3 regions of the Kitasatospora sp. NPDC088346 genome follow, and region 1 is predicted to be linked to each of the others. Evidence: riboswitches for the same ligand, from Rfam matches in the RefSeq annotation. Region 1 holds a riboswitch; each other region holds the start of a gene.

Region 1 (10,231 bases):
CGGGCCGACCTGTTCGCCCGGTACGGCCTGGTCTGGGAGCTGGGCGTGCCGCCGCAGCCGGAGGCGCCGGCCAGGCCCCAGCCGTCGGTGCGGGGCTGACCGGACCGGAGCCGGACGTCGCCGGGGACCCGGGGACCCGGGGACCCGGGGCCTCGACGGCCGCGCGGGCCGGGGCTCAGCGGTCCTTGAGGATGGTGGCGAGCAGGTCGACGGTCTGGCCCGGAGTCAGGCTGTCCACGCAGAGCCGTTCCATGACCTGGATGTAGGCGTCGACGTCGTCCCGCTTGTCGAGGTAGAGCGCGCTGGTGAGCTGTTCCAGGTACACGACGTCCGCGAGGTCCTGCTCGGGGAAGCGCAGGATCGAGAACGCGCCGCTCTCGCCGGCGTGCGCGCCGAACCGGAACGGCATCACCTGCACCACCACGTTGGCGTGCTCGGACATGTCGATCAGGTGCTGCACCTGGGCGCGCATCACCTTGGGCCCGCCGACCGGACGGCGCAGCGCCGCCTCGTCGATGACCGCCCACAGCTTGGGGCCCGGGGACTCCATCAGCAGGCTCTGACGGCGCATCCGCAGGCTGACCCGGCGCTCGATCTCCTCCTCGCCCAGCGCCGGGCGGCTCTGACCGAAGATCGCGCGGGCGTACTCCTCGCACTGGAGCAGGCCGGGGATGAACTGCACCTCGTAGGTGCGGATCAGGGCGGCCGCCTCCTCCAGACCGATGTAGGTCTGGAACCAGTTGGGCAGCACGTCGGTGAAGCTGTGCCACCAACCGGACTTGTTGGCCTCGCGGACCAGGCCGAGCAGCGCCTCGCGCTCGGCGCCGTCGTGCACGCCGTAGAGGCTGAGCAGGTCGGCGACGTCGCGCTCCTTGAAGCTGACCCGGCCGAGCTCCATCCGGCTGATCTTGGACTCGGAGGCGCGGATGGCGTAGCCGGCGTCCTCGCGGGTGATCGCGCGCCCTTCACGCAGGCGGCGTAGTTGGGAGCCGAGGAGGATTCGGCGCACCATCGAGCCACCACCGGGCTGAACTGTGGTCATGCGGTCGAAACCTCCACCTCGGGCAAACAGCGCACAGTCTGCCATCAGTTGAGCGCTCTCGGTGCCTGTACTGATGCAACGATCTACCAGTTCTGCATCACATCCACCATCTTGCACGTGCATCCGGCGCTTGCATATGCCAATACCCCGACTGCACGTGAATCGACTCTTGCATCTGCAGTGAGCGCAGAGGACCATGGTGCACGTGCACCTGCACACCCCTGGCAATCCCGCGGGCTCCGCCTCGACCACATGCGCGAACCGCACGCCGTACCCGGCAGCGCTGTTCGCGCAGCCGGATTCGCGTGCACGCGAGTGGTCGTCGGGCGCAGCGGCCGCGCGGCCGAGCGAGTCGGAGGTGACCGGCATGACCCCGGCGGGTCCAGCCGTGTCGGCCCCCTTATGGGAGGAGCTCTTCATGGGCACCGGAACGGCCTTGGCGACCGACCCCCACGTGGTCAGCTGTACCCTCGCTCCTCGCTTCGAAGCCGTGAGAACCGCGCGCGAGTTCGCGAGATCGACGCTGCAGGGGTGGGGCCTCGGTGAGCTCTTCGACGACGTCTCGCTGGTCGCCTCCGAGCTGGTGACCAACGCGCTCCGGCACGCCCTGGGCGCGGCCGAGCCGGCACGGCTGCCGATGCAGCCCGGGCCCCGGCAGGCCGCGGACGCCGCACTGCCGATCCGAATAAGCCTGGTGCACCGTGCTCCGCAGGTGGTCTGTGCGGTGAGCGACCCGAGCAGCACCGGGCCGGTGGCCCGGGAGGCGGACTTCGTCGCGGAGTCCGGCCGCGGGCTGCACCTGGTGGACTCGTTCAGCCGCTCGTGGGGCTGGCATCCGCTGGCCGGCGCGGGCAAGGTCGTCTGGGCCCTGTTCGAAGCCGCACCGTTCGAGCGGGCGCCGTTCGAGGCCGCGTCCTACGAGGCGACGTCCGGGAGCGCCGCCGCCGGGCGGCACCGCCGCTCCGCCTGACCCGCTCCCACCCGTCCCGGACCGCCGGTCCGTCCGGGACGTCCGGCCGGACCGCCGCCGTCGGGTCCTCCCGGTGGAAGAAACGGCGCGGCGCGGCGAAAGGCCGCACCAGGTCGCGGTCAAGGGCCGGTCAACCCGCGCGACCCCCCGTTCGAACCTCCGTGCGGCATCCCGTACGGCGTCCGGCTCGGCATCCCGTGCGGCACTCCGCACGGCCGCCGGAGAAACACCGAGGCCGCCGTGGCGCCCCGCCCACGACGGCCCAGCCCGCCCCTGCTCCTCGCGTTCCGCGCCCGGTCGCTCCGGGTTCTCAGTTCGCCCCCGCGGCGAGGTGGTCGAACTCGCCGTCCTTGACGCCGAGCAACAGCGCCGCGATTTCGGCCCGGGTGTAGACCAGGGCCGGCCCGTCCGGAAAGCGCGAGTTCCGCATCGCGACGTCTCCGCCGGGCAGCGCCGCGAACTCCACACAGTTCCCCTGGGAGTTACTGTGCCGACTCTTCTGCCAGACCACCCCGACGAGGTCCGCAGCAGCCATGCCGTTGAAAGCCTCACGCATTGAAATCTCCCCGATTGACCGGCGATCTCCTCACCTGACGTGATGATAGCCCGGCTGCACGTGCATCAGCACGGGATGGCGCCCGTGCCGATGCACGCCATTACCGAAGTCGTGAATCCCTCACACCGCATCAGTGGACCGCACATTCAAGGGCATAGTGGAACGAAACACAGAGTCCCGATGACCGTCCGTACACCGCGAAAAGCGGCGCGTCGATCTTCGAGGCGGGTCGGCTCCCTCACGGGCAGTCACCTCGGACCGCTGTGAGCCGCGTCACGGTGAATCCGTCGGAGCGTCACGAGCCCGGCACGGGAAGGCTGATGATTTGACCGAGAACATCCCTTTTGACCTGGGAGCTTTCACCCAGTCCTGGGATCCGACTGCAGCCAGGTCGGGCGAATGTCCTACGATCTCCGCCATGAGCACCGCAGCGATCCCGGGCGCGCCACTGCCCGTCCGTACGCCAGGCTCCCGTGCGCGGGGGCGCCACCGCCGTCCTGAGCGCCCCGAGGTCCCGGTCGGTTCGCCGGCCCTGGTGCTCGCGGTGCCCGCCGACGCCGGTCCGGAGTCCCGTCCCGTGGTGGACGAGCTGTTGTCGATCGTGCGCAGCGAGCAGCCCGGCATCGAGGCCGCAGCCGCCTACCTGGCGGTCGGCGAGAGCGCCCCGGAGGCCGTCACGGTCGCCGCCCTGCTGGCCGAGGCCACCAACGCCGGGTACCCGGCGCCGGTCGTCGTCCCGCTGCTGACCGGCCCGCACGGCCGGCTGGGCGAGCTGGCCGAGGTCGCCGCCGCCGCCGGCTCCCCCGTCACCGACGCGCTCGGCCCGCACCCGCTGCTGGCCGAGGCGGTGCACGTGCGCCTCTCCGAGGCCGGTCTGGCCCGTGCCGACCGCGCCCGGCTGTTCGCGATCACCACCGCCGCGGACGGCATCGTGCTGACCGTCGTCGGCGGCGAGGAGGCCGCCACGGCCGCCGGGATCACCGGTGTGCTGCTGGCCGCACGGCTGGCCGTGCCCGTGGTGGCCGCCGCGCTGGACGTCCCGGGTTCGGTGGTCGCGGCCGTCGAGCACCTGCGGGCCACCGGTTCGCAGCGTCCCGCCCTCGCGCCGCTGGTGATCGGCCCCGAGGCCGACCCGGAGCTGCTGGCCACGGCCGCCGAGGAGACCGGCTGCCCGAGCGCCGCGCCGCTGGGTGCGTACCCGACCGTCGGTCAGCTGATCGCCGGCATCTACATGGCGGAGCTGCCGCCCGCGCCGGCCCCCGTCGAGGAGCCGGTCGAGGACAAGCCGGCCGGCTGACCCGCCCGGGCCCGCAGACCCGAAGAGCCGGCCCCGGCCCCCCGTCGTCGGGGGGGCCGGGGCCGGCTCTTCCTGCGTGTGCGTGGCTCCGGCCTCCCGCGCGGGCCGCCCGGGCGGGCCCGGGGCTCGTCGGGTGAGCCCTCCGGTCAGGTCGGGAGGCGTGAGGTCTTCGCCGCCGTGTCGCTCAACCGCAGCGCCGGGGTGACCGGCTGGCGCGGGCCGTCCGGCACGCTGGCCGGGGCCACCGAGGCGTTCCACTCCGCGGGCGCGGCCTTGCCGCCCCCGGGCTTGCCCACCTCGACGGCCTGGCTCTCCCCCGCCTTGCGCAGCACGATCCGCTTGGGGGCCGGGGCCTCCGGGTCGAGCCAGACCTCGTTGCCGCTGAAGGAGCAGTCCAGCACCTGGATGTCGTCCGGCTCGCCGTCCGTGGTGGCCCGGAAGGCCACGCCGGCCTTCCGGTAGCCGGTCAGCCGGCAGCGGCTGACCGTCACCGGCTGCCCGGCCAGCTGGTGCTTGGCGGTGGAGACGGCGTAGTCGGACTGCCCGGCGGCGTCGATCAGCAGGCCGTCGAAGACGGTTCCCTTGTCGCGGCCGAGCGCGTGCACGGCGACCCCGCCGGCCGCGTTGCCGTACAGGACGCTCGCGGTGTAGTCGAAGTCGTTCAGGTAGGCGCCGTGCTCGATGCCCCAGCCGCCGTTGTGGTAGGCCACGAACTGGGTGACGGTGTGGTGGTGCTGGGCGTTGAGCCAGACGAAGATGCCGTTCTCCAGGTTGTTGTGGGCCAGGCACCGTTCGAAGGTCCACACCCCCTCGCTGGTCTCCGGCCACTCGTACCCCGAGGCGCCGGTGGCCCCCTGCACGCCGACGGCCACGCAGTCGGTGGCCCGGCTGCCGGTGCCCGCGCCGAGGCTGAAGCCGGTCAGCCGGTAGCCGCGAGGGTTGGGTTCGAAGACCGTCCGGGAGGCGACGCAGGACTCGTAGCCGATGTCGTCGGACGGCCCCTGCGGGGTCCGGGTGTCCTGCGGCCCGTCCCACCAGTAGGCGTCCTCCCAGGTGTTGTGGCTGATGCAGCTGCGGAAGGTGACGCCGTGGCTCATGTGCGGGACGAAGGCGTGGTTGCCGGCGTCCCGGACGACGACCCCCTCCACCACGGTGCCCCGGCTGGCGTCGGCGAGCATGTGGAAGTGCAGCCCGTACCGGCCCAGCACCGGCTCGGTGACGGCCTTTCCGTTCCACTTCTCCTTGCCCTCGGCCCGCGGGCCCAGCCAGCGCAGCGCAGCGTGCCGGACGTCGGCGCGGCGGGAGCCGGTGAGGTGGATGTGGGCCCGGCCCTGCTCGGTGCCCTCGACCCGGACGTTGCGGGTCAGGTTGAGCACCTCGGCGCCGACGGTGACGCCGCCGCCGACCGCGACCCGGGGGTGGGCGTACTTCAACGGGCCGTCAAGGACGACCGTGCTGCCGTTGACCTGACGGACCGTGCGCAGGTCGTACTGGTTGGTGAAGTCCTCGCCGTCGGGGGCGCCGGTCGGGGTGACGGCCAGTTCGTCGCCGGCCTTCCAGCCGGTCGGGGCGGCGGCGAGGGTGATGCTGGTGTCGCCCGCTCTGAGCGCTCCGGCGGCCCGCACCCAGGCCGTCCGGGCGGCGCCGTCCAGGCGCAGGTAGCCGGCGCCGGTGACCCACAGGCCGGTGTCGGAGTCGACGACGGTCATGCCGCCGCCCTTGAACCGGCGCTCGTCCACGGCGGGGAAACGCACCGTGTGCACGGCGGTGTCGGAGGGGGCGAGCACCAGGCTGCCGCGGACCTCGATGTTGCCGGCCGAGCCGAGCGTGAGGTCGGTGTCCTTGGCGAAGACCAGCGAGCCGGTCGGCTCGATCAGCAGGGAGCCCACCGTCGCGTCCGCGTCGAGCAGCACCTGGTCGGTGATCCGCACCGCGGACTTCGGACCGGGGACGGCGCCGCCCCAGCCGGCCGGGTCGGACCAGCGGCGGCCGCCATCGGTCACCGGCGGCGGCGGGGCGGGCGGCGCGGAGGTGGCACCGGACGTGGCGCCGGAGGTGGGCGTGGCGCTGTGCTGGTGGGGGCTCGGGGTCGCTCCGGCCTCCGTCCGGCCCGGGCGCGGGCGGCGGAAGCCGACCGGCGTCTGACGGACCAGCTCCTCGCCGGTGACGGCCGCGACGATTCCGACGGCCCCCCAGATCAGCAGCCTGCGCCGGGCGATACGCCCCTTATGGTCCGGTTCGGACCGATGTGACCTGGGCCGGGCCGGCCGGGGCTTCGCGTCGTCGGCGCCGTTCACGGGCTCCGGCGGTCTGTGCTCGAACTCCATGATCGCTCAGCCTCACCCAGGCCTCGATAACGACTCTGCCGACTGAAGCATAGGCAAGTCCCCATCCGCTAAAGGCTTTTGCGCGAAAGCGAGCGATAATGAACGGTCCGATCGAGGTTTATCGATCATGAAAAGGCGATGCGAACAGTGTGATGGCGGTCACACACATTTGCGGTTTCAACTTACGTCTGCCTAATGTCCTCCCACGTTCGTGGTCGCACGGACCCAGCCACCCGGGACGCCGAGTCCTGCCGCCGGGTGCGCTGGCACTGCACAGAAGCACCGCGGGCAGGAGCGGGGGAACCAGGTAGGTCGCCCGGGAACGGTACGTCGGTACCGGTCCGGGGCTTGGGGTGAAGCCGTGCTCAGCACGGCCGGGCAACTCCAGCCCGAATCCGACAGCTCACCTCGCAGGCGTGGGAGAGGAACGCATCTTCATGCTGCCCATCAGCGCCTCCAAGCGCGCCCGCCGCATCATCGCCACCACCGGTGTCGTCGGCATCGGCCTCACCATCCCGTGCCTGACCGCCGGGTCCGCCTCCGCCGCCTCGGTCGCCACCTGGGACAAGGTCGCCCAGTGCGAGTCCTCCGGCAACTGGAGCATCAACACCGGCAACGGCTTCTACGGCGGCCTCCAGTTCACCTCCAGCACCTGGGCCGCCTTCGGTGGCACCGCGTACGCCCCGCAGGCCAACCAGGCGACCAAGGACCAGCAGATCGCCGTCGCCGAGAAGGTGCTGGCCTCCCAGGGCCCCGGCGCGTGGCCGGTCTGCTCCGTCCAGGCCGGTCTGACCAAGGGCGGCGAGGCCCCGCAGATCAACACCGGCGCCGCGGCCACCACCACCCAGGCCGCCCCGAAGCCGGCCGCCGCCCCCAAGGCCGCCCAGCCCGCCGCCCCCGAGGCCGCCGCGCCGAAGGCCGCGACCACCGCGCCCGCCGGGAGCACCCACCAGTGGTCCGGCAAGAAGTGGGACGGCTCCCGGGAGCACGGCAGCCACGACTACACCGTGGTGGCCGGCGACTGGCTGTCCCACATCGCCGAGAAGAACCACGTCCAGGGCGGCTGGGAGAAGCTCTACGAGCTGAACAAGGCCACCCTGACGGCCGGTCCGCACGTCATCTACCCGGGTCAGCACCTCGACCTCGGTGACGGCACCCGAGCCGCCGCCCCGGCCGCCGCCGAGCAGCCGGCCGCCCCGGCCGCCCCGGCCGCCAAGGCCGCCCCGGCCGCGAGCACCGCCGCCAAGCCCGCCGCCGCCACCCAGGCGACCGGCTCCAAGGCCGCGGCGATCAACTTCGCGCTCTCCAAGGTCGGCCAGGCCTACGTCTACGGCGGCAGCAGCGACGGCGGCTGGGACTGCTCCGGCCTCACCCAGGCCGCCTACCGTCAGGCCGGCGTCTCGCTGCCCCGCGTCGCCGCGGACCAGGCGGACACCGCCACCCGCGTCTCGCTGGACAGCCTCCAGCCGGGCGACCTGCTGTTCTGGTCCAACAACGGCAGCAACTCGGGCGTCTACCACGTCGCGCTGTACGTCGGCAACGGCACCTACGTCGAGGCCGCCAACCCGAGCGCCGGCGTGCGCACCGAGACCATCGCCGACTGGGCCCCGGACTTCGCCGGCCGGATCTGACACCTGATCCGCGGCCCCGTCCCCCGGCGGGCCTGGCCCGACCCGGGGGACGGGGCCTATGCTGCGGCGAGCCCACCGATCCGGGAGAGCACGCCATGGCGAAGGTCACCATCACCCTCGACGCCGATCTGGCCATCGAGGTGATGCTGCAGTCCGGCACCAGGAATCCGCAGGACGCGGTCGAGTTGGTCGTTCGGGACTACCTCGACCGCACCCGGCGCACCGAGGCGCGGACCGGCGACGCGGCCGACGGGCAGCGACTGAACCAGCCACGGCCGGTCGTCGAGGAGGGCTGAGCTCCCTCCGCCCACGAGAACGTGCGCAACAGCCCCGGAGAGGGTCTCTCCGGGGCTGTTCGCACGCTCGGGCACCACGGGCCCCGGCCGGGCCTACCGGCCGTTGGACACCGCTCCGGTGGAGCCGCGCATGACCAGCTCGGGTTGGAACATGTACTCGGTGCGCTGGCCCAGGTTCCCGCCGACCTCCTCCAGCAGGGCGTCGACCGCGGCGGTGGCCATCGCCTCGACCGGCTGGCGGATGGTGGTCAGCGGCGGCTCGGTGAAGGCGATCAGCGGCGAGTCGTCGAAGCCGACCACCGAGACGTCGTGCGGCACCGACAGGCCGCGCCGGCGCACCGCCCGGATCGCCCCCAGGGCCATCATGTCGCTGCCGCAGACGATCGCGGTGCAGCCCTTGTCCAGCAGGGCGCCCGCTGCCGCGTCACCGCCCTCCACGCTGAACAGGGTGTGCTGGATCAGCTCCTGCGCCTGCTCGGCGGTGCGTCCCAGCAGCTCCTGGACGGCCGCGGTGAAGCCCTCGATCTTGCGCAGCACCGGGACGTAGCGGCGTGGGCCGATCGCCATCCCGATCCGCTCGTGCCCGAGCTCGACGAGGTGCTGGACGGCCATCCACATCGCGGTGCGGTCGTCCGGCGAGATGAACGGCGCGTCGATCTTCTCGCTGTAACCGTTGATCAGGACGTACGGGACCTGGCGGCCGGTCAGCCGGGCGTACCGGTCGTGGTCGGCGGCGGTGTCGGCGTGCAGGCCGGAGACGAAGACGATGCCCGCGACCCCCCGCTCGACCAGCATGTCGACCAGTTCGTCCTCGGTGGCGCCGCCCGGCGTCTGGGTGCAGAGCACCGGCGTGAAGCCGTGCCGGCTGAGGACCTGCTCGATCACCTGGGCGAGCGCGGGGAAGATCGGGTTGCTGAGCTCCGGGGTGATCAGTCCGATCAGACCGGCGCTGCGCTGGCGCAGACGGGTCGGCCGTTCGTAGCCGAGGACGTCGAGTGCGGCCAGCACCGTCTGCCGGGTGGTCGCCGAGACGCCCGCCTTGCCGTTGAGCACCCGGCTGACGGTCGCCTCGCTGACCCCCGCCTGTGCCGCAATGTCTGAGAGTCGCGCCGTAGTCACGATCCCAGAGCCTATTGCAACCACGTCAGACCGCCCACCAAATGGCACAGTCCGTCGGAAGGACGCCCTCGCCGTCCACCACCTCCACCTCCGCGGAGGCGAGCAGCAGCCGGCCGGGGGCGGGCATCCGGACCGGCTCGGCGGTGGTGTTGACGGTGCAGACGAAGGAGCCCTCGGCGCTGTCCCGGCGGAAGGCCAGCACGCCCTCGGGGGCCTCCAGCCAGCTGACCTCGGTGCCGGCGCCGAGCGCGGGGTGCTCCCGGCGGACGGCCAGCGCTGAGCGGTACAGCTCCAGGGTGGAGGTCGGGTCGCCGGTCTGGACCTCGACGCTCAGCTCGGCCCAGGAGGCCGGCTGCGGCAGCCAGCTCGGGCCGCCGGGGGTCGGGCCGAAGCCGTACGGCGCCTCGGTGCCGGACCACGGGATCGGGACGCGGCAGCCGTCGCGGAAGCCGTCCTGGCCGGCCTGCCGGAAGAAGGACGGGTCCTGGCGGACCTCGTCGGGCAGGTCGGTGACGTCCGGCAGACCGAGCTCCTCGCCCTGGTAGACGTAGGCCGACCCGGGCAGCGCGAGCATCAGCAGGGTGGCGGCGCGGGCGCGGCGCAGGCCGAGCGCGCGGTCGCCGGCGGTGCGGATCTGGGTGCCGCCGGGCGGGTTGGCGAAGCGGGTGGCGTGCCGGGTGACATCGTGGTTGGAGAGCACCCAGGTGGCGGGGGCGTCGACCGGGCGCATCGCGTCCAGCGAGACGTCGACCACCTCGCGCAGCGCGGCGGCGTCCCAGTGGGTGCCCAGGTACTGGAAGTTGAACGCCTGGTGCAGCTCGTCCGGGCGGACGTAGTTGGCGGTGCGCTGGACGGTCGGGGTCCACGCCTCGGCGACGCCGATCCGCTGGCCGGGGTACTCGTCGAGGATCTTGCGCCAGCTGCGGTAGATCTCGTGGACTCCGTCCTGGTCGAAGAACGGCATCACGTCGTTGCCGAGCAGCTTGAGCTGGT
Region 2 (10,231 bases), on a different contig from region 1:
CGTGCTGGAGGGCTACGGCCTGACCGAGACCTGCGCGGCGATCGCCTTCAACCCGCACGACAAGCCGAAGATCGGCACGGTCGGCCAGCCGGTGCCCGGCTCCGCCGTGAAGATCGCCGAGGACGGCGAGGTGCTGCTCAAGGGCCCGCAGGTCTTCACCGGCTACTGGAACAACCCGACGGCCTCCGCCGAGGCGCTGCAGGACGGCTGGTTCGCCAGCGGCGACATCGGCACCCTGGACGACGAGGGCTACCTGACCATCACCGGCCGGAAGAAGGAGATCATCGTCACGGCCGGCGGCAAGAACGTCGCCCCCGCCGTGATCGAGGACCGGATCCGGGCCCACGCCCTGGTCGGCGAGGTGATGGTGGTCGGCGACCGCCGGCCCTTCATCGCCTGCCTGCTCACCGTCGACCCCGAGTTCTTCCCCCAGTGGAAGGAGCTCAACGGCAAGCCCGCCGCGGCCACCCTGGCCGACCTGCGCGAGGACGCCGACCTGCTGGCCGCCCTGCAGGCCGCGGTCGACGAGGGCAACCTGGCCGTCTCGGCCGCCGAGGCGGTCAAGAAGTTCCGCCTGCTGGACACCGTCTTCTCCGAGGAGAGCGGCCACCTGACGCCCTCGCTGAAGCTCAAGCGCAACGTCGTCCTCAAGGACTTCGCGGGCGAGGTCGAGGCGATCTACCGGCGCTGACCCGGGCCGGCCCCGGCACGCCGACGGCCCGTGCGCTCCACCCGGAGCGCCCGGGCCGTCCCGCGTCCGCGGGGTCCCGCGGGGTCCCGCGCCCGGCGGCTCAGCCGGCCAGCAGCGAGGTGAGCCGCCCGGCCAGCAGGTCCCAGCGCCAGGAGCGCTCGACCCAGCGGCGTCCGGCCTCGCCCATCCGGCGCCGCAGCGCCTCGTCCTGGAGCAGCCGGACGATCCGCTCGGCCGTCACCTCGGCGGAGCGGCCCGGGACGACGTACCCGGTCTCGCCCTCCAGCACCGCGTCCGGCGCGCCGCCCGAGTCGCCGGCGACCACCGGCAGGCCGGTCGCCGAGGCCTCCAGGTAGACGATGCCGAGGCCCTCCACGTCGAGGCCGCCGCGCCTGGTCCGGCAGGGCATCGCGAACACGTCGCCCGCGCCGTAGTGGGCCGGCAGTTCCTCCCAGGGCACCGCGCCGGTGAGGCGCACCGAGGCCCGTACCCCGGTGGCGTCCGCGAGCCTCTCCAGCTCCCCCCGGTACGGGCCGCCGCCGACGATCAGCAGCACCGCGTCCGGGACCTCCGCCAGGATCCGCGGCATGGCGGTGATCAGGGTGTCCTGTCCCTTGCGCGGCACCAGGCGGGAGACGCAGACCACCACCGGGCGGTCGGTCAGGCCGAGCCGCTCGCGGATCGCGGCCCCGCCGGAGTCCGGCCGGAAGGTCCCCTCGTCGACGCCCGGCGGCAGCTGCACCATCCGGCCGGCCGCCTGCGGGCCGACCGCGGCGGCGATCCGGGAGCGGGTGTACTCGCCGAGGTAGGTGAGGGTGTCGGTGCCCGCCCCGATCCGGCGCAGCAGCTGCCGGGAGCCGGGCAGCTGGGCCCAGGCGGCCTCGTGCCCGTGGGTCATGCCGAGCAGCCGGTCCGCGCCGGCCCGGCGCAGCGCCGGGGCCATCAGGCCGAGCGGCGCGGCCGCGCCGAACCACACCGAGCTGCAGCCCTCGGCCCGGAGGATCTCCGCGGCCCGCCGGGTCACCCGCGGGGTGGGGACCATCATCCGCGTCCGGTCGCGGATCACCGGGAAGGGCTGTTCCGCGTCGAACTTCGCCACCTCGCCGCCGTCCCGCCAGGTCGAGGCGTAGACCACAATGCTGCCCGCCGGCTGGCGGACGGCCATATTGTGGACGAAGGCCTGGATGCCGCCGGGCCGGGGCGGGAAGTCGTTGGTGACGATCAGGGTCTTGTGCATTGCCACGGCTCGCTCGGTCGGGGGGTGCTCGGTGTACCGCTCACTGATCCGTACCATAGGTCAACACCCCGGCGCGTCGGGAACGAAGCATGCCCGCGCAACCGTTTTCGCTCGGGGTCGGTCCTAGCAGGTGGACCCGGGGGTAGCAGGCAGAGCGCACCGCGGTGCGAGACGCTTCCGGGCGTCCGTCCCGTGGTGTCCGCCTGTGACGTGTGTGACGAACGAAGGAGAGTCGTGGAGTTGGCCCCGGTCGGCAGAGCCGAGCGCAGCGCCGGCAGCACCGCGCTGCCCCCTTCGACTCCCACCCCGGCCGGCGGGGCCCTGTGGGGCCTGGGTGCCGGCTGGATCGCCACCCGGGTACTGATCGTGCTGATGGTCCTCGGCATCCTGCGGATCTCGAACGCCGACGTCAGCACCGACGTCTCGGTGATCTACCACGGGTGGTTCGAGGTCCTGCGCACCGGCACCTTCCCGCTCGACGACGTCACCTGGCAGTACCCGCCCGGCGCGGCCCTGGTGATCATGCTTCCCGGGGTGCTGCCCTGGTCCTACCTGGTCTCGTTCTTCGTGCTGTGCGGGCTGTTCGACCTGCTGACCATGGGCCTGCTGATGCGGGTCGGCGCCCGCCGCGGCCGCAGCTTCACCGGGGCCTGGATGTGGGTGGTCGGCGTCCCGCTGCTCGGTCCGACGGTCTACTGCCGGTACGACATCATCGTGACCGCGATCACGGTGGTCGGGCTGCTGGCCGTGGCGCGCAAGCCGGCGCTCGGCGGCCTGCTGCTCGGCCTGGGCGCCCTGATCAAGGTCTGGCCGGTGCTGGCCCTGACCGGCACCCCGCGCGGGCGCCGGACCAGGCGGTCCTGGACGGCCGCCGTGGCCACCGCCGCAGCGCTCGGCTTCCTGCTGACGGCCGGCATGAACGGCGCGTTCGACTTCCTGAAGTTCCAGAAGGAGCGCGGGATCGAGATCGAGTCGCTGGGCGCCCTGCCGCTGCACTTCGCCCGGCTGTTCGGCGGCTGGGACGGCCAGGTCACCATGAACTACGGCGCCCAGGAGATGCTCGGCCCCTGGGTGCCGGTGATCGCCAAGCTGTCGCTGGCGGGCACCGCGATCGGCTTCGGCTGGCTGCTGGTCTGGCGGCTGCGGGCCACCCGGTGGCAGGCCGCGACCCCGTTCGACGCGGCGCTGGCCGCGCTGCTGGTGTTCACCGTGACCAGCCGGGTGATCAGCCCGCAGTACATGATCTGGCTGATCGGCCTGGCCGCGGTCTGCCTGACCGTCCGGGGCACCAGCCAGAAGCCGGTGGCCGTGCTGATCCTGGTCGCCGCGGTGCTGACCACCCTGGAGTTCCCGCTGCTCTTCGGGCAGGTGCAGCGCAGCCAGGCGCTCGGCGTCGCCGTGATCAGTGCGCGGAACCTGACCCTGCTGGCGGCCACCCTGATCTCCTGCCGCCGCCTGTGGCGCTCCACCCGGCGGATCGAGCCGGCCACCACCGTGGTGCTGCCGGCCGCCGACCCCACCCCGGTCGGGTACCCGGTCCGGCCCGGCATCGCGTACGAGCAGGCCCTGCTGGACGGGCTGGACCAGCCGGTCGGCCGCGGCACCGCGTCCTGAGCCGGCCGGCGGGCCGCTGAAACTTGCTGCAAGCCCTTGCAGCGCATGCTCTCCCCCTGGCACGATCGGGAGCCGTCCGGCCCCGCCGCCCACCCCTGGGGGATGCCTCATGTCCGAGTACGACGTCCTGGTCGTCGGCGGTGCCGGCGTGGACACCATCGTCCGGGTGGACCGGCTGGAGCTGCCGGACGCCGACTCGGTGCAGGTCCCCCCGGTCCACGACTACGTCGGCCACACCGGCAGCGGGGTGGCCCTGGGCTGCCACGCGCTGGGCCTGCGGACCAAGTTCATCGACTTCCTCGGCGACGATCCGCAGGGCGCCCAGGTGCTGGCGGCGTACGGCCGGCACGGCCTGGACTTCAGCCACCTGGTCTCCCCCGCCGGCACCCCGCGCGGGGTCAACCTGGTCGACGCCGCCGGCCGGCGGCTGTCCTTCTACGACGGCCGCCACCCCGCCGGGCTGCGGCTCCCCCGGGAGTTCTGGCTGCCGTTCCTGGAGCGGGCCGCCCACGTGCACCTGTCGATCACCGGCGTCAACCGCGACCTCTACCCGGACATCCACCGCCTGGGCCTGAGCTGCTCCACCGACCTGCACGCCTGGGACGGCGCCGACGAGCACCACCGCCACTACGCCCTCAACTCCGACCTGGTCTTCCTGTCCACGGCCGGCTGCCGGGGACGGCACGAGGAGGTCATGCGCGCGGTGCTGGCCGACGGCCGGGCCCAGCTGGTGGTCGCCACCGCCGGTGAGCACGGCAGCTACCTGCTCACCCGGGGACGGGACGAGGTCCGGCACTTCCCGGTGGCCGACCCGGGGCTGCCGATCGTGGACAGCAACGGCGCGGGCGACGCCTTCGTCACCGGCTTCCTCCGCGCCCGACTGGCGGGCCACCCGCCGGAGGCCTGCATGCGGGCCGGAGCGGTGGCCGGGGCGTACGCCTGCACCGGCGCCGGCACCCACACCTCGCTGATCGACCGGGAACGGCTCACGGCCGCCCTGCCCGGGATGTTCCAGCTCCCGGGCCGGACCTCGGACGGGGCCTGACCTCGGACGGGCCTAACCCAGGAAGGCCGCCTCGCTCCTCCAGCGCGCGGTGAACTCCGCCGCGCCCACCCCGAGCCGCCCGCGCAGCAGCCGGTCCAGCACCGCGTCCGCGCTCTCCCCCGCGACGGGCCGGCCGGAGGTGCCGAAGTCCCGGTAGAGGCCGACCAGCTGCCGCTCCCCGTAGTCGTGGGCGATCACGTGGCAGGCGAGCCAGGAGAGCTCGTACGCCTGGCCGATCCGGTCGGCGCCGGCCGTGAAGTCGGCGTCGGAGGGCAGCGCCGCGGGCAGCCGGCCGGCCGTCACCTCCTGGGTCAGCGCCGGGGCGATCTGCCGGGGGGTGCGCCCGGAGCCGAGGTACGCGGTGTGGTCGGCGACGCCCTCGGAGAGCCACATCGGGGTCCAGGCGTGGGTGTCGGCCCGGGTCGCGACGTGGGTGGCCTCGTGGGTGATGACGACCCGCCGGCCCAGCTCGCTGAGGCCCCGGTACGCCTCCGGGTTGACCGCGATCCGGTCCGCCGGGGTGTGCTCGGGGGCGCCGCCGGCGGCGACCGTGACGGCCGCGATGCCCTGGTAGGGCTCCGGCCGGACGTCCAGCAGTGAGGCGAACTCCAGTTCGGTGGCGGGGAGTTGGAGCAGCAGCCGACCCGGCCAGGCGTCCCCCCAGACGGACTGGACGGCCGGCACCGCCTGGTCCGCGCGGGCGGCCAGCCCCGCCAGGTCCTGGTCCGCCCCCAGCCCGAGCACCAGGCAGCGGCTGCCGCGCACGGCCTTGACCGGGCCGAGGTCCCACAGCGCCGGGGCCCCGACCGGCTCGTCCGAGACCAGTCGCCAGCCCTCGGCCAGCCGGACCAGCTCCAGCCGCCGGTTCAGCACCGCAGGGTAGCGGTCGAGGTCGGCCAGCCGGTGGCCGAGCTCGGCCGCGACGGAGATCCGGTCGGCGCCGGGCGGCGGCTCGGTGAAGGAGGTCAGCCGGTAGGAGAGCTCGGCCAGCGGCACCTGGGCCATCCGGTCCAGCAGCCCCTGCTGGACCGGCCGGGCCGCCGGCGCGGTGCCCGCCGCCAGCGCCGCGCCGTCCCGCCCGAGCAGGGCGGCGGCCCGGGCCGCGAGCAGTTCCTCCACCACCGGCCGCAGCGGGGCCGCGACGGGGGGCCCGGCAGCGGCGGGCCGGCCCGGCGGGCGCAGCAACGGCAGCGAGAGCTGGGCCGCCCCGGCCCCCGCGAGCAGCAGGGCGGCGCGCCGGGACAGCACGGGACGACCCGCCCCCGGCTCGGGGGGCAGGTTCGTCACCAGCCGCTCCAGCTCTCCGCTCAGACCCGCACCACCCCGGCGACGGGCATCGCGTTGACGCTCTCGTAGCGGACCTGGGCGCCCGGGTACGGCGCGTGCACCACCACACCGCCGCCGGCGTACATGCCGACGTGGTGCATGTCCTTGTAGAAGATCACCAGGTCTCCGGGCCGTGCGTCGGCGAGGCTGATCCGCTGCCCCGCGTGGGCCTGGGCCTGCGAGGTCCGCGGCAGGGTCACTCCGGCCTGCCGCCAGCTCCAGTACATCAGACCCGAACAGTCGAACGTACGGGGGCCGGTCGATCCGTAGACGTACGGCGAGCCGATCTTGCTGACGGCGGCGGCCAGCGCCGCGGCGGCCCGGTCGGAGGAGGGTGGCAGGCTACCGAGGTCCAGCCGGTCGGTGCCCCGGGTGGCGCGCTGCTCGGCGGCCCGGGCGTCGTCGGCGACCATCCGGGCCCGCTCGGCCGCGCCCAGGCCGCTCAGCAGCCGCTGGGCCTTGAGCAGCCGCTGCCGGATCTCGGACTTACTCTCGGCCAGCGAGCGGCGCACCTCCTCCAGCTCGGCCAGCTTGGCGGTCGCCTCGGCGCGGCGCTGGTCCAGCCGGCGCTGGCGGTCCAGCACCTGGCGCAGGGTGTCGTTCTGCCGGTCGGTGGCCTGGCCGAGCGCGCGGGCCCGGGCCAGGTAGCCGTCGGGGTCGGAGTCCAGCATCAGCTGCACACCCGGGCCCATCCCGCCCGAGCGGTACTGGGCGCCGGCCAGCGCGCCGAGGTCCTGGCGCAGCCGGTTGAGCTCCTCCTGGCCGCCCGCGATCTGGCTCTGCAGCGCGGCGGCCTCGGTCTGCAGGCGCCGCTGGTCCTCCTGGGCCGCGTTGTACCTCTCCGAGGCCTGCTCGGCCTCGTCGTAGAGCTGGTCGACCTGGGCCTTGACGTCGTTCTTGGCCACCGGCTCGGCCGGCTGGCCGGGGAGGGCCTGGGCGCTGCCCGCGACCGTCACTCCCAGCGCGGTGGTGGCCGCGGCCGTGACGGCCAGGGCGCGGGCGATCCGCCGGACGCCTGGCAGTGGGGGACGGCGGTGCACGGTCATGCTTCGGCGACTCCGTTCCTGCGGGCCGGGCCACCGCCGCCGCCCGGGGGTGGGCGGCCGTCCGTGCGGAGGTCCGGGGGCAGACGTTAGCGAGTCAGGCCGAGCTAGTCCAAACCCCTCCAGCAGCGAATATTTGACCACTAATCGGACACCTGGCCCACCGCTCGGTCCCGCCGCAGGCCGGCGGCCGTGACGCCACCGGCCCGGCACTCACGGGGAGTGCCGGGCCGGTGGACGTGGACGGGGACGCGACGGCGTCAGGGCCGCACGATCGCGTTGATCGGCGCCATGGTGGCGGTCTCGTAGCGGACCACGGAGCCGGTGTGCGGGGCGTGGATGACCTGGCCGTTGCCGACGTACATCGCGACGTGGCTGGCGTCGCTCCGGTAGATGATCAGGTCGCCGGGCTGGGCGTTGGCGATGTTGGTGCCGACGTTGGTGCCGGCGCCGCGCTGGTCCTGCGAGGTCCGCGGCAGGGACACGCCGGCCTGCGCGTAGGCCCACTTCATGAGGCCGGAGCAGTCGAAGCTGCTCGGACCGGCCGCGCCGTAGGAGTACGGGCTGCCCAGCTTGGACTGGGCGGCGGCGATCGCGGCGGCGGCGTGCGAACCGGCCGGCACGTTGACGGCGATGTCCGTACGGGCCGAGTCGCGGGAGGCCCGCTCGGGGGCCGGGGCGGCGGTCGCCTTGGCCTTGGCCTCGGCGGCGGCCTTGGCCTCGGCAGCGGCGAGCTCGTCACGCTCCTGCTGGGTGAGCGTCTCCAGAAGGGCGGTCGCCTTGGCGATCTTCGCCTGGACCTCCTCCTTGTCGGCCTTCAGCCGCTTGGCGGTGGTGTCCAGCTCGGCGAGCTTCTGCTCGGCCTCGTGCTTCTGCTGGTCGAGCTTGCCCTGCTCGTCCTTGAAGGCCTTCAGCACGTCGGCCTGCGAGCTGCCGACCTGGTTCATCGCGCCGGCCTGGTTGAGGAAGGAGTCCGGGCTGGCGGAGAGCATCAGCTGCACGGTCTGCGGGATCCCACCGGTGCGGTACTGCTCGGCGGCGATCTCCCCCAGGCTGCCCTGAATGGTGCTCACCTGCGCCTGCTGGCGGGCGACCTGGTCCTGCATCTGGGAGACCTGCTTCTGCAGGTTCTGCTCCTTCTCGACCGCGGCGTTGTACTCCTCGGTCTTGGACTCGGCCTCCTCGTTGAGGGCGTCGACCTGGGCCTTGACCTGGTCCTTGGTCGGAGCCGGGTCGGCGTGCGCACCGGACTGCGAGGAGAGCGCCACGGCGGTGGCGGCGGCGGCCGTCAGGATGGAGACGCGGGCCCGGCCTGCGGGCTTGGGACGACGATGGGACGCCACGAAGGCGGACTCCTTCTTCCTCACACCGCCTACCGGGTGAGCTGACGGGTTCGGGCCGGAAGACAAGCCCTACAACGCCTCACCGACTGCCCGTCAGGCGCGCGGACCAACTCCGCGCGCCGCCCCTGCGGTCGACCTGGCGCCGATTCACCCCGAGGAACGTGGTTCCCCGGCTCCGATGCACAGCACCCCCTCAGGGGCTCCCCCACAGGCAGTCAGACTGCCCGGCTGCTTCTCGGACTCGGCGGTGACCACCGTTGCCACCCGGGCTGGGTGGACGACTGCGCGGCGGTCCGTGACATGACCCTAGTAACCCATCCGTGATCCGTTCAAATCCTTGTCGGAAAAAAGTCGGAATCATTGCCATGTTTGATTCCGATTACGACCGACAGTGACAGAACACCTACCCAGGGCTGATAAATACTCAGCATATGGTCGCACAATGAAACGCCCGGCGTGTCGGAGATCACAGCGGGATCTCGACCCGTCCGGGCGTGTCATGGAGCGTCAACTAGCCCCTCAAGAGGGCAAATGTCCGAAATGGGACTGCAGGGTCGGGGTGTCGATCCCGTCCCGGAGCGACCGGTCTCAGACCCGTCGGATGGTCTTGATCGGCATGGCGTCGGCCTTCATCACCTTCACCACGTCACCGGTGCGCGGGGCGTGCACCACCAGGCCGTTGCCGATGTACATCGCCACGTGGTGGGCGTCGCTGTGGTAGATCACCAGGTCGCCCGGCTGGGCGTTGGCGATGTTGGTGCCGACGTTGGTGCCGACGGTCGCCTGGCTCTGCGAGGTGCGCGGCAGCGAGACGCCGGCCTTCGCGTACGCCCAGACCATCAGACCCGAGCAGTCGAAGGTGCTCGCGCCGGTGGCGCCCCAGACGTAGGCCGAACCGCGCTTGCCCATGGCGGCGTCCACCGCGACACCGGCGTAGCCGCCGGGGGCCGGGAGGTTGGCCAGGTCGAAGCGGTCGTCGCTGCGCGAGGCCCGGTCGCCCATCACGGCGGCCCGGTCGGCCGCGCTGAGCTGGCCCAGCAGCTTCTGCGCGTCCTTGAGCTTGTTCTGGACCTCGGTCTTGGCGTCGTTCAGCGTCTGGGTGCTGCGGTCCAGCTCGGCGAGGACGGCCGCGGCCTCCTGCTTCTGCTGGTCCAGCCGGCGCTGCTGGTCCTTCAGCGACTTCAGGGTGTCCGCCTGGGTGCTGGCGGCCTGCTCGAAGCTGGACGCCTGGGCCAGGTAGCCGTCCGGGTTGGTGGAGAGCATCAGCTGCATCGACGGGTCGATGCCGCCGGAGCGGTACTCCTGGCCGGCCACGGCGGCCAGCCCGGACGCCAGCTCGGTCATCTGTCCCTGGCCGCGGGCGACCTGGTCCTGGAGCTGGTCGGCCTGCTTGCGCAGCTGGTCCGACCGCTCCTTGGCGCCGTTGTACTTCTCGGCCGCCTGCTCCTGCTCCTCCAGCAGCTTGTCGACCTGCGCCTTGACCTCGTCCTTGTTCGGCTTGGCCGGTGCCGCGTGGGCGCTGACCTGCGCGGAAAGGGCGACCGCGGTCGCTGCGGCAGCGGTCAGCACGGTCACTCGTGCGCGGCTGGGCTGCTTAGGACGGCGGTGGGAGGCCAAGGGGGTTGCTCCTTCTTCCTGCTGGACTCACCCGAACGAGGGAAAGTCCGGAATATAGGTTTGACGCCAGACCCTAGTGAAGATCATGCTCCGGCGCCACTCCCCTACTGGAACGAACTTCCTTCCCGCCACGGGATTTCACCCCACCGACACAACCCGGTCAACGGGGGCTGACGCGAGGTCACCGGAATCAGGCCCGGGCCAGGCGGTTGAGCAGCAGGATCGACGCCACCGGACGCGCCCCGGCCTGACGGACGCCGTCCGCGACCTCCCGGTCGGTGGACACCACCACCACCGGGCGCCCCTGCGGCTCCG
Region 3 (10,231 bases), on a different contig from region 1:
GCCGACCGGCGGCGGTGGTCGGCCGCGCGCAGCACCAGCACCCGGTGCGTCCCGGGTCCGCCGCACCGCCGGATCTCGGACGCGACCTGCCGGCGGCCCAGATCGGCGCGCAGCGCGTCCAGGTGCGGGTACGGGCGGCCGGTGGAGTCGTGCAGCGGGTGGATCCGGACCTCGCCCGCCGGGTCGGTGACCCGCACCAGCTCGCGCAGGGCCGCGAGTTGCTCCGCCGGGGAGAACAGCGCGGGGTAGGCGAACAGCAGGTAGCTGCTGAGGGTCAGCGCGAACGCGCCGTCCGCGAACGGCAGCCGGGGCAGCGCGGCGGCCACGTACGCCTCCGGGTGGGCGGCCGCGTCGGCGGCGAACAGCCGCCGGGCGCGGTCCCAGCTGCGCAGGTAGCGGTCGGCCCGGTAGGCGCGGGGGAGGTAGCGCCCGGGTTCGGCGCGGATGGCCGCGGCCATCGTCTCCCGGCCGGCCCGGGCCAGCGCGGCCAGTTCGGACGGCGGGACGGCGTAGCCGGGGTCGGCCGCGATCACCCGGCAGCCGAGCGCCCGGGCCTCGGCGACCAGCCCGGACGCACCGCCCGGGCAGTCGAGGACCGGTCCGGGGAGGGCGCGCAGTTCGCCGCGGGTGAGACCGAAGAGCCCGCAGTACTCGTCCAGCGGGCGGGAGGTGACCAGTACGGACACGGCGGCTCCTGACTCGGGCTCGCCCGCGCGCGGGGGGCCGCGGGCCGCTCCAGCCGATCACGGGGAGCACGGGCCCGCCCTCCGGGGCCGCCGGACGGGTCAGCGGGCGCCGAGCAGGCCGCGGACGGCGAGGCGGTGCACGCCGGTCAGCCCGCGGACGATCTTCGGGGTGAGCAGCACCAGGGCGATGCCGACCAGCGAGACCCCGGCGATCTGGAGGGGCGAGGTGACGTAGTAGGCGTAGTACTCGCCCTTGCCGTTGGTGAACTCGACGACCCGGTACCCGGGCCAGTCCAGGTAGCGGTGGAAGACCCAGTGGTAGGCCGGGTAGAGGGCGAGGACCCAGCCGGTGACCAGGAAGACCACGGTGGTCACGAAGCTGGTGATCGCCCAGGGCAGCATCAGTACGTGGTACAGCGCGGCCCGCCAGCCGTCCGGGTCGGCCAGCCGGGCGGTGATGCCGCCCCAGAAGCCGCTCCGGGCCGGCCGGACCGGAGCGGGTGCGGTCACCGGCGTGCCCAGCAGGGTGCGTACCCGCTCCCGGTCGAGGGCGCCCAGGCCCCGGGCGGCGGTCAGCATCAGGGCCAGCACCGGCAGGCCGAGGGCGGTGACCACCAGGCCGAGGCCGAGCGGGAGGAGGGCCACCACCAGGACGAACCCCAGCAGGGCGGTCGGCAGCCCGGTGAGGACGAAGCCCACCTCGCGGTAGGTCGAGGCGCTGAACGGCGCCCGCCAGAAGGCCGGGCTCGGGGCCGCGGCGGGCCGGTACGGGCTGGTGGTGGCGGTCATCTCGGGCCCCTCGAAGTCGTCCGTGCTCACGACCTCCACGATGCCGAACCGGGGGGCCGGCGGGGTATCCGGTCCGCTGCCGGATCCGGGGTGGGGTTGTCCCCACCCCGGGCGGCCGCGGGGCCGTCCGCGCCCCCGGCGGGCCACTCGTGTTCCAGCAGCGAGTACTGCATGCCGTCGAGCCAGCGGCCCGCCCGGTTCAGCTCGTGCCGGATCCGGCCCTCCAGCTGGAAGCCGGCCCGGGTGAGCACCCGGGCGGAGGCGGCGTTGCCGGGGTCGGTGCGGGCGGCGAGCCGGTGCAGGCCCAGGGTGTGGAAGCCGAATCCGCAGAGCAGTGCGAGGACTTCGCCGGCGTACCCGTGGCCCCAGGCGTCCCGGCGCAGCGCGTACCCGAGGACGGCGGCCCGGTCGCCTTCGAGGGTGAGGGCGGCGGTGCCGATCAGGGGCGCGCGGACGCCGTCGGCGGGCCTGGCGACGGCGAGCCGGTACTCGGTGCGGGGGCGCTGCTCGGCGGCGTCCAGGTACTGCTCGATCTGGTCGGCGCATTCCTCCAGGTCGCGCGGTTCGAACGGCAGGTAGCGCGCGGTCTCCGGGTCGCCGAAGACCGCGTGCAGACCGGCGACCTCCGCCTCGGTGTGGTCGAACTCGCGCAGGATCAGGCGGGGGCCGGTCAGCCGTACTGGGTCCATGCCCGCCGACCCTGCCCGTCGGGATCTTCGGCACCGGCTACGGTTTGTCCGTGAACGACGAAGACCTGCAGCTCATTCCGCACACCCGCGCCGCCGACCTGACCGCCGCGGCGGCCGGTCAGGACGTGCCCGAGGAGGCGCTGCGGACGGTGCTGGCGCTGCTGGAGCTGAGCGGCGCCCGGATGCACGACGGCTACCCGGAGTTGAGCTCGGCGCTGCTGGAGCAACTGCTCTACGAGCGGCTCCACCTGTACGTCCAGCCCGGCGGCGACCCCGCGGCGTACGGGGCGGCGGTGCTGCTGCTGATCGAGCACCAGCGGGCGGCCCGCCGGCTGAACAGCAAGCGGTACGAGCGGCTGCGCGAGGAGGCCGAGTGGCAGGGGGAGGTGCTGTGCGGGCTGCTGCGGCGGGCCGACCTGGTGACCTGGCCCCGGCTGTACGCCCTGCTGCTGTGGGCGGACGGGGTGGACACCGCCGACCGGGAGGCGGTCCGGGCCTGGCTGGACGCCTTCCGGGAGCTGACGCAGGAGCAGCGTCTTGAGGCGTTCGCGGCGGTGCCGGACCTGGACCCGGAGGAGCGGGACGGCGGTTGGGGGCCGACCCGGCTGCTGATGGTCGGGATGGCGACGGACGGCGCGCGGCTGCTGCTGGAGCAGGGCCTGATGCAGCGCAGCTACCGCAACCTGGCCGAGCTGACCGCGCTGGGCCGGCCGATGCCCGAGGAGCTCTCCGGGGACTTCGAGGACTTCGAGGCGGCGGTGGCCCGCGAGGCGCTGCGACTGTACGGGGAGTGGACGGTGCCCGGCCTGCCCGCGCTGCTGGTCGAGGAGTACCCGGACCTGGCGCCGGAGCCGGGCACCGAGGAGATCGAGGCGTACCTGGCGGACCAGGCCCCGGCCGCCGGGGAGCCTACGGATTGAGGCCGCGCGCCTGCATCCAGGCGAGCGGGTCGACGGGGGCGCCACCGTCGGGGCGGACCTCCAGGTGCAGGTGCGGGCTGGTGACGTTGCCGGTGGCGCCGACCGCGCCGAGCACGGTGCCGGGGACGACCGGGCCGTCGGCGGTGGCGATCCGGGACAGGTGGCAGTACCAGACCTCGGTGCCGTCCGGCAGGGTCTGGATGACCCGGTAGCCGTAGGCGCCGGACCAGCCGGCCGAGGTGACGGTGCCGGCGGCGACGGCGGTGACCGGGGCGCCGGTCTGGGCCGCGAAGTCGAGCCCGGTGTGCAGGTGCGACCAGTACGAGCCGGACTGCCCGTAGTGCGCGCTCAGGGTGTAGCCGGTGACCGGCGGGGCGAGCACGATCGGCGCGGCCTGCGGTGCCTGGGCCTGGGCCTGGGCCTGGGCGTGCGCGGAAGCCTGCGCCTGCGCCTGCGCCTGCGCGGAAGCCTGGGCCTGGATCTGGGCCTGCTGGGCGGCGTGCCTGGCCTCGGCCTCCTGGGCGGCGGCGAGCCGGGCTGCCTCCTCGGCGGCGCTCCGGCCGTCGGCCTGCTGCTGGATCCGGGCGGCGAGGGCCAGGCCCGGGTCGGCGGTCGCGGCGCCGTCCTGCTCGGCGGGGTCGGCGGCGACGACGGGGGCCGGAGCGGGGGCGGGAGCGGCCTGGGCGGAGGACGCGGCGGCGAAGCCGGTGGCACCGAGGGCGGCGGTCATCGCGGTGACGCCGAGCAGGGGTGCGCTGCTCCTGGCCTGACGGGGCATCCGGTGCCGGGCCGGGTCGCCGCCCTGGTCGCCCTGGTCGGCCTGGTGGAGCTGGCCCACCGGGTGGTCGAGCAGCTGGGTGCCTGCAGCCGAGCCGTGGAGCGGGTGCGTCGACGCCACTGAGGCGTGCTCCTTTCCTTCCCTCTCGCCGACCGGGTTAGCTGACGGGTTCGGAGCAGGAAGGTCTCCTACGGCCTGGCCTGGGCCGGACCGATTCACCCCAAGGAACGTGGTTCCCCGGTTCCGCGGACCCGCCGGTGGAGGCGTGCCCGCGGATTGAGCGATGGCGCACGGTGCCGTCTGGGTACGGCGTTTGGTTCCGCGCTGCGTTATCGAAAGTTAATCCTATGCGCCCCATGATTCCAAGCGCCCGGGCGGAGGAAATACGGGTCGTTCGCAGACCAGAGGGCGGTTCGCCCGATTTCGCGACGGCACCCGTGACGGACTGCTACCGGCCGGTTGAGTATCCGTACTCATGTGCGAGGAAAGGGACTTGGAGACCCTTTCGGCATGAGCACAAAGATGCAGTCCAGGACCACGGCCGCGTACTTCGTCCAGGCCGTCATCTCCTTCGCCCTCGCCACCACCGCCCTCGCCGCCGGGATCGCCTATCTCCCGGTGGACTCCTGGATGCGCGGTTTCCTGGCCGTCGGCCTGCTGTACGAGATCACCTCGGCGTTCACGCTGGCCAAGGTGATCCGCGACCGGCAGGAGGCCGACGAACTGACCAGCCGGGTGGACCAGGCCCGGCTGGACAAGCTGCTGGCCGAGCACGACCCGTTCCGGGTGGAGGGAGCCTGAGTTCCGACCGGTCGGGGCGGGGGTCAGCTGCCCTCGGCGGCGGCCTTCGCCCTGCGGGCGGCGAAGGTCTCGCCGCCGGCCGTCCAGTGGGTGGCCGGGACCTCCTCGACCGCGACCCAGATGTTCTGCGGGTCGACGCCGGTGATCCTGGCGTAGGTCTCGGTCAGCGCCCGGGCGATCTCGGCGTTCTGCTCGTCACTGCGACCGGACAGCTGCTTGACGTTGATGAAGGGCACGACGCCTCCTGGCGCGCTCGAAGGGACTCGGTGGTCACGGACACGGCGGTCACGGGCGCGGGACCGGCCGCGCGACCAGCGGCACGCTACCCCAGGGCCGCGGCCACCCCTTGACGGCTAAGGCTATTAGCCTTAGCTTTGGAGCTACAGGGGTTCACCGAACCGGTCGGGCGCCCACCAAGGAGCTCCAGGAGGCAGCAGTGACCAGCACCAGCACCCAGTACGTCGACGTCCCCGGCGGCCGGATCGCCTTCGACGACTCCGCCACCGGAGCAGGCACCGCCACCGGCACCCCCGTCGTCCTGCTCCCCGGCATGCTCGACAGGCGCACCGCCTACCGGCACCTGGTCCCGCTGCTGACCGCCGCGGGCCGCCGGGTGATCACCATGGACCTGCGCGGCCTCGGGGAGTCCTCCACCGGCTTCGCCGACCACTCCCCCGCCGCGATCGCCGGGGACGTGCTCGCACTGCTCGACCACCTGGGCGTCGAGCGGGCCGTCCTGGTCGGCAACTCCTACACCGGAGCCACCGTGGTCAGGGCCGCCGGGGACCGGCCGGAGCGGGTGGCCGGCATCGTGCTGATCGACGCCTTCATCGAGAACCTCCCGCCGAACGCCGTCCAGAAGGCCCTGGTCCGGGTCCTCGGCGCGGCGGTGGTGCGGTTCCCGGCACTGTGGGGCGCGGCGCAGCGGCTCTACTTCCCCACCGCCCGGCCCGCCGACTTCGACGAGTACCGCGCCGGGCTGGTCGCGATGCTGCGCGAGCCCGGACGCCGGGCGGCCGCCCGCGGGTACGTGGCCGGGGACTCCGCGCCGGTCGGCTGGTCCGCCGCGGTGCGCTGCCCGGCCCTGGTGATCATGGGCAGCAAGGACCCGGACTTCCCGAAGCCGGAGGTGGTGGCCGACCGCCAGGCCGCCGCACTGAAGGCCCGCAAGGTGATGATCGACGGCGGCGGCCACTACCCGATGGCGGGATTCCCGCAGGCCACCGCCGATGCCCTGGTCCCCTTCCTGGACGAGGTCGCCTGATGCCCCGGGTCGGACTCACCCCCGCCGCCGTCGTGGACCACGCCGTGGCCCTGCTCGACGAGCAGGGCGGCGAGGCCCTCACGCTGGCCGCCGTCGCCGCCCGTGCGAAGGTCGCCACGCCCTCGCTCTACAAGCACGTGCCCGGCGGCCTGGCCGAGCTGCGCCGGCTGATCGCCGTCCGGGTCACCGAGGAGCTGGCCGACCGGCTGACCGCCGCGGTGCTCGGGCGCAGCACCGACGAGGCCGTCGAGGCGCTGGTGGCGGCCTACGTCGAGTACGCCGTGCGCCACCCAGAGCGGTACGCGGCGCTGCCGCAGGCACCCGACGGCGCCGACCCGGACCTGGCCGCAGCGGGCACCCGGCTGGTCGAGGTGATCACGGCGGTGCTGCGCGGCTACGGGCTGGAGGGGGCGGAGGCGGTGCACGCCACCCGGACGGTGCGGGCGGTGGCGCACGGGTTCGCCTCGCTGACCACCGGCGGCGGCTTCCAGCTGCCCGAGGACCTCGCGGTGACCCGTCAGCGCGTGACCGGGGTCCTGACCGAAGGGCTGCGCAACTGGCCCGGGCGGGCCTGAGGGGGCCGACCCGTGTCCTTCGAGGGCCCGACCGCGTTGGGCAGGGCATGAAGAAGCGAAGCATGCTCGCCGTCGCCTCCCTCGCCGTGGGTGTGGTGGCCTCCCTGACCGCCCCGAGCGCGCACGCGGCGCCGACCGTCGGGCAGGGCCTGACGCCCGACGCCATCACCGCCCCCGACCTGCCGGTGGACCTGGTCGGCACGGTCTCCGAGGGCAGCCCCGACGTGGACGGGCTGAACGGACTGCCGGGCCTCCCGGTCTGAGCCGCCTCCTGATCCGAGCCGCCCGCCGTCGCCCGGCCTGAACCGTCTCCCGGCCCGAGCGGTCCGCCGGGCACGGGGGCGGCCGGCGGACCGCTCGTGGCCGGTACAGGTTCGGGTGGGATTCGAGACCGTTCCGTCACCGTCCACGGGTGACACTGGCGGGGTACCCGAACGGTCCGTCGTTCGGAGGCCCGGCCGGCCACGTTCCGTCAGTCCGGCGGTGCCGCACCGGCATCCCGGAGGACGTGGACAGATGACCAGGACCGTGCAGCCCGGCCGCGGCACCGTCGGCCTCGTACCCGCCCAGCGCCCCGCACCGGGCCCGGGCGCCGGCCGTCCGGCGGCCGTCCCGCCGCGGGGCCACCTGTCCCGCGCGTACGCCGTGCTGCGCGGTCTGCGCTCGATGCGGCCCGTTCCGGCCGTCGCCCAGGAGCCGTACGGCGAGTCCGACGGCCAGTAGCCGCACCGCCGCGAGCGCCCCGCCCGGCACCACCGCTCCGTCCTGCCCCGCTCCGCAACCGGACAGGCACACGGGACGTCCATAAGATGTTCACATCGGACAGCGGCGGACTGAGCGGAAGGGACCGGTCGAGCCCATGGACCTGAGCTCTTCGCGCCCCGTCACCCGCACCGAACTGCGCTGCGTGCGGCTGCTGCTGCGCTGCACCGGCGCCGCCGAACTGCTGGCCACCGTGCTCACCGAGGGCCCGGGCTGGATCACCGGCGAAGGCTCCGCGCTGTACCTGCTGGACTCCGACGGCATGCTCCGGCTGGCCGCCTCGCAGGGTCTGCCGGACTGGGCCCACGAGCGCTACGGCCTGGTCGACCCGGCGAGCGACCTGCCCGCGGCGCTGGCCCTGCGCCGCCGCGAGACCGTCCTGCTCAGCCCCGAGCGGACCGGCGGCGAGCACCTCGGCACCAACCACGGGCGCGGCACCGGCCTGGTCGCCCTCGCCGTCCTGCCGCTGGTCGTGGACGACCTGCCGATCGGCGTGCTCGCGCTGGCGCTGGCGCACCGCGGCACCGTCCCGCAGCGCGACGTGGAGGTCCTGGAGACCCTCGCCGAGGCGTGCGCCCACCGGCTCTCCCACCTGATCGACCACGTCCAGGCCGCGAGCCCGGCGCCGGAGGGGATCCGCACCGCCGCCTACGAGGGCGACCGGCCGCTGCTCTCGCTGGCCGTCCGGGCCGCCGGGGCGGGTGCCTTCGAACGTGACCTGGTCACCGGCGAGACCACCTGGGACGGCCTCGCCTACCAGGTCGTCGGGCTGCCCCCGCCGACCGGGGGCGACACCGCACCGGCCCCCGACCTCAGCCGGGTGGTGCACCCCGAGGACCTCCCCGACCTTCAGGCCGGCATGGCCGACGCGCTCGCGGCGGGCGGCCCGTACCGGCTCGACTACCGGGTCGTGCACGCCGACGGGACGGTCACCCGGGTGGACGAGTCGGGCGAGGTGATGCGCGACCTGCACGGGCGCCCGGTCCGGATCGCCGGCCTGCTCACCGCCCGCGACCGGCCCGCGTACCCGGAGCGCCCCGGCCTGGAGGAGGGCGACGCGCCGCCGGCCGACCCCTCCCGGGCCGGGACGCGTTCGGTGCTGCTGCTCTCGCTCACCCGGGCGCTCTCCCGGGCCGTCACCGTCCGGGACGTCACCACCACCCTGACCGACATAGCCCGGCCGGCCCTCGGCGCGGCCAACGTGGTGCTGGACCTGGTCGACGAGGGCCGGCTGCTGCCGGTCTCGCCGGCCGTCTACGGCGGCCCCTACCGCAGCGAGCTGAACCGGCTGCACGAGCTCTCCGCCGGGGTCATGGAGCAGTCGCTGGCCCGCGCCGTCCCGCTGTTCAGCGAGGGGGACGGACCCGCGCCGGGCGGCGGCCCGCTCACCCCCTCGGCCTGGGCCGTGCTGCCGCTGGTCGCCTCCGGCCGGCAGGTCGGCTCCTGCCTGATCACCTTCGACACCGCACGGATCTTCGGCCGCGAGGACCGCACCATGTACTCGGCCTTCGCGGGCATCCTCGCGCAGTCCCTGGAACGGGCCAGGCTCTACGACATCCACCACCACCGCGCCACCGAGCTCCAGCGGGCCATGCTGCCGCGCAGCCTGCCGCAGCTGGCCGGCATCGCCTCGGCGGCCCGCTACCTGCCCGGCACCGAGGGCATGCAGATCGGCGGCGACTGGTACGACCTGCTGCGCCTGCCGGACGGTGCGGTCGGCCTGGTGATCGGCGACGTCCAGGGGCACAACGCCGAGGCCAGCGCCGTCATGGGACAGCTGCGCAGCGGCCTGCGGGCGTACGCCACCGACGGGCACGACCCGGCCGCCACACTGGCCAGGACCAGCCGGCTGCTCGCCGAGCTGGACACCGACCTGTTCGCCACCTGCCTGTACCTCACCCTGGACCCCGCCACCGGGACGCTGCGCGGCGCCCGGGCCGGGCACCCGCCGCCGATCCGGATCTCCGGCGGCTCGGCCGCCGAGCTGGACCTGCCCGGCGGGCCGCCGCTCGGGGTGGCCCCCGGCTGGACGTACCAGCTGACCGTGCACGGCCTGGCGGCCGGCGAGACGCTGCTGGCGTACACCGACGGGCTGGTCGAGGAGCGCGGCGAGGACTACGACGAGTCGGTGCGGCGGATGGTCTGCGGGCTGGAGCTGTGGGCCCGCAAGGGCACGGGTGCGGGCGCCGACGGCGCCCGGGACAGCCTGGAGGCCCTGGCCGAGTCGCTCACCCTGAACGTCACCCAGCGCAACTCCCGTCCGGACGACGTCGCGCTGCTGCTCCTGCACCGGATCTCCGCGGACGCGGCGACCGACGGGTAGCGGACCCCGGCGCGATCCGGACGTTCCGTCCGGTGCCCGGCCGGTCCACCTCGCGGTGGCGCCCGGAGCGCCGGCGGATCCGCCGCCCGGGGCGCGCCGGTGACCAGCACCGATGTGTTCACGTCAGGTAGTTGGATGATGGTGACGGTTGTGAGAGCTTGACCGATTGAGTTCAATTGACGATCGCTCGGTTCACCCGAACGTAGGATCATCGCCCTACAATTCGCCGCGTGACGATGACTCAGTGGTGCGCAGCAGCAGCCGGTGTCCTCGCCCTCCTCGGGCTGGTGGCGGCCGCGAGGTACCGAGCCGTCACCGTGACCCTGCGTGGCCGACTGGCCGGGCACGAGACCGAACTCGGGCGCCTGCGGGCCGCCCTGGAACAGGAACTGGCCCACCGCTCGGCCGAGAACGCCGCCGTCCAGCAGGAGCAGGACCTCAACTCGGCGACCCGGCGGGCCTTCCTGAGCGTCGCCCGGCGCATCCTGGTGATGGCCCACGACCAGCAGGCCGGCCTGGACCACATGGAACGCACCCACGACGACCCGGCACTGCTCGACGGCCTGCTGAAGGCGGACCACGCGGCGGCCCAACAGGCCAGGCTGGCCCAGACCCTGGCGGTGCTCTGCGGCGCCCGGGCCGGA

What was found. A riboswitch is a leader RNA that binds a small molecule or an ion and turns the genes downstream of it on or off. The one in region 1 is predicted to bind cyclic di-AMP.
Region 2: linked by a shared signal. The riboswitch ahead of ACIOFR_RS02250 (NlpC/P60 family protein) and the one ahead of ACIOFR_RS23885 (transglycosylase family protein) in region 1 are both predicted to bind cyclic di-AMP.
Region 3: linked by a shared signal. The riboswitch ahead of ACIOFR_RS35470 (M23 family metallopeptidase) and the one ahead of ACIOFR_RS23885 (transglycosylase family protein) in region 1 are both predicted to bind cyclic di-AMP.

The regions. Positions count from the first base shown of each region.
Region 1 is NZ_JBIURH010000019.1:119,304-129,534, reverse strand. It holds gene ACIOFR_RS23915 (TetR/AcrR family transcriptional regulator) at 1-99, shown strand, start outside; gene ACIOFR_RS23910 (helix-turn-helix domain-containing protein) at 176-1,042, opposite strand; gene ACIOFR_RS23905 (ATP-binding protein) at 1,461-2,012, shown strand; gene ACIOFR_RS23900 (DUF397 domain-containing protein) at 2,323-2,568, opposite strand; gene ACIOFR_RS23895 (sirohydrochlorin chelatase) at 2,987-3,865, shown strand; gene ACIOFR_RS23890 (hypothetical protein) at 4,012-6,192, opposite strand; cyclic di-AMP (ydaO/yuaA leader) riboswitch at 6,463-6,624, shown strand; gene ACIOFR_RS23885 (transglycosylase family protein) at 6,630-7,823, shown strand; gene ACIOFR_RS23880 (hypothetical protein) at 7,919-8,119, shown strand; gene ACIOFR_RS23875 (LacI family DNA-binding transcriptional regulator) at 8,213-9,238, opposite strand; gene ACIOFR_RS23870 (glycoside hydrolase family 13 protein) at 9,264-10,231, opposite strand, start outside.
Region 2 is NZ_JBIURH010000001.1:501,385-511,615, reverse strand. It holds gene ACIOFR_RS02280 (AMP-dependent synthetase/ligase) at 1-691, shown strand, start outside; gene ACIOFR_RS02275 (glycosyltransferase family 4 protein) at 792-1,928, opposite strand; gene ACIOFR_RS02270 (glycosyltransferase 87 family protein) at 2,163-3,542, shown strand; gene ACIOFR_RS02265 (carbohydrate kinase family protein) at 3,652-4,587, shown strand; gene ACIOFR_RS02260 (hypothetical protein) at 4,600-5,874, opposite strand; gene ACIOFR_RS02255 (NlpC/P60 family protein) at 5,895-6,959, opposite strand; gene ACIOFR_RS02250 (NlpC/P60 family protein) at 7,217-8,299, opposite strand; cyclic di-AMP (ydaO/yuaA leader) riboswitch at 8,310-8,497, opposite strand; gene ACIOFR_RS02245 (NlpC/P60 family protein) at 8,888-9,916, opposite strand; gene ACIOFR_RS02240 (NYN domain-containing protein) at 10,107-10,231, opposite strand, start outside.
Region 3 is NZ_JBIURH010000050.1:22,264-32,494, reverse strand. It holds gene ACIOFR_RS35485 (sensor domain-containing protein) at 786-1,505, opposite strand; gene ACIOFR_RS35480 (GNAT family N-acetyltransferase) at 1,502-2,164, opposite strand; gene ACIOFR_RS35475 (hypothetical protein) at 2,215-3,084, shown strand; gene ACIOFR_RS35470 (M23 family metallopeptidase) at 3,074-3,982, opposite strand; cyclic di-AMP (ydaO/yuaA leader) riboswitch at 3,994-4,155, opposite strand; gene ACIOFR_RS35465 (YiaA/YiaB family inner membrane protein) at 4,373-4,663, shown strand; gene ACIOFR_RS35460 (4-oxalocrotonate tautomerase family protein) at 4,687-4,899, opposite strand; gene ACIOFR_RS35455 (alpha/beta fold hydrolase) at 5,100-5,927, shown strand; gene ACIOFR_RS35450 (TetR/AcrR family transcriptional regulator) at 5,927-6,502, shown strand; gene ACIOFR_RS35445 (hypothetical protein) at 6,550-6,765, shown strand; gene ACIOFR_RS35440 (hypothetical protein) at 7,019-7,225, shown strand; gene ACIOFR_RS35435 (SpoIIE family protein phosphatase) at 7,362-9,587, shown strand; gene ACIOFR_RS35430 (ATP-binding protein) at 9,824-10,231, shown strand, end outside.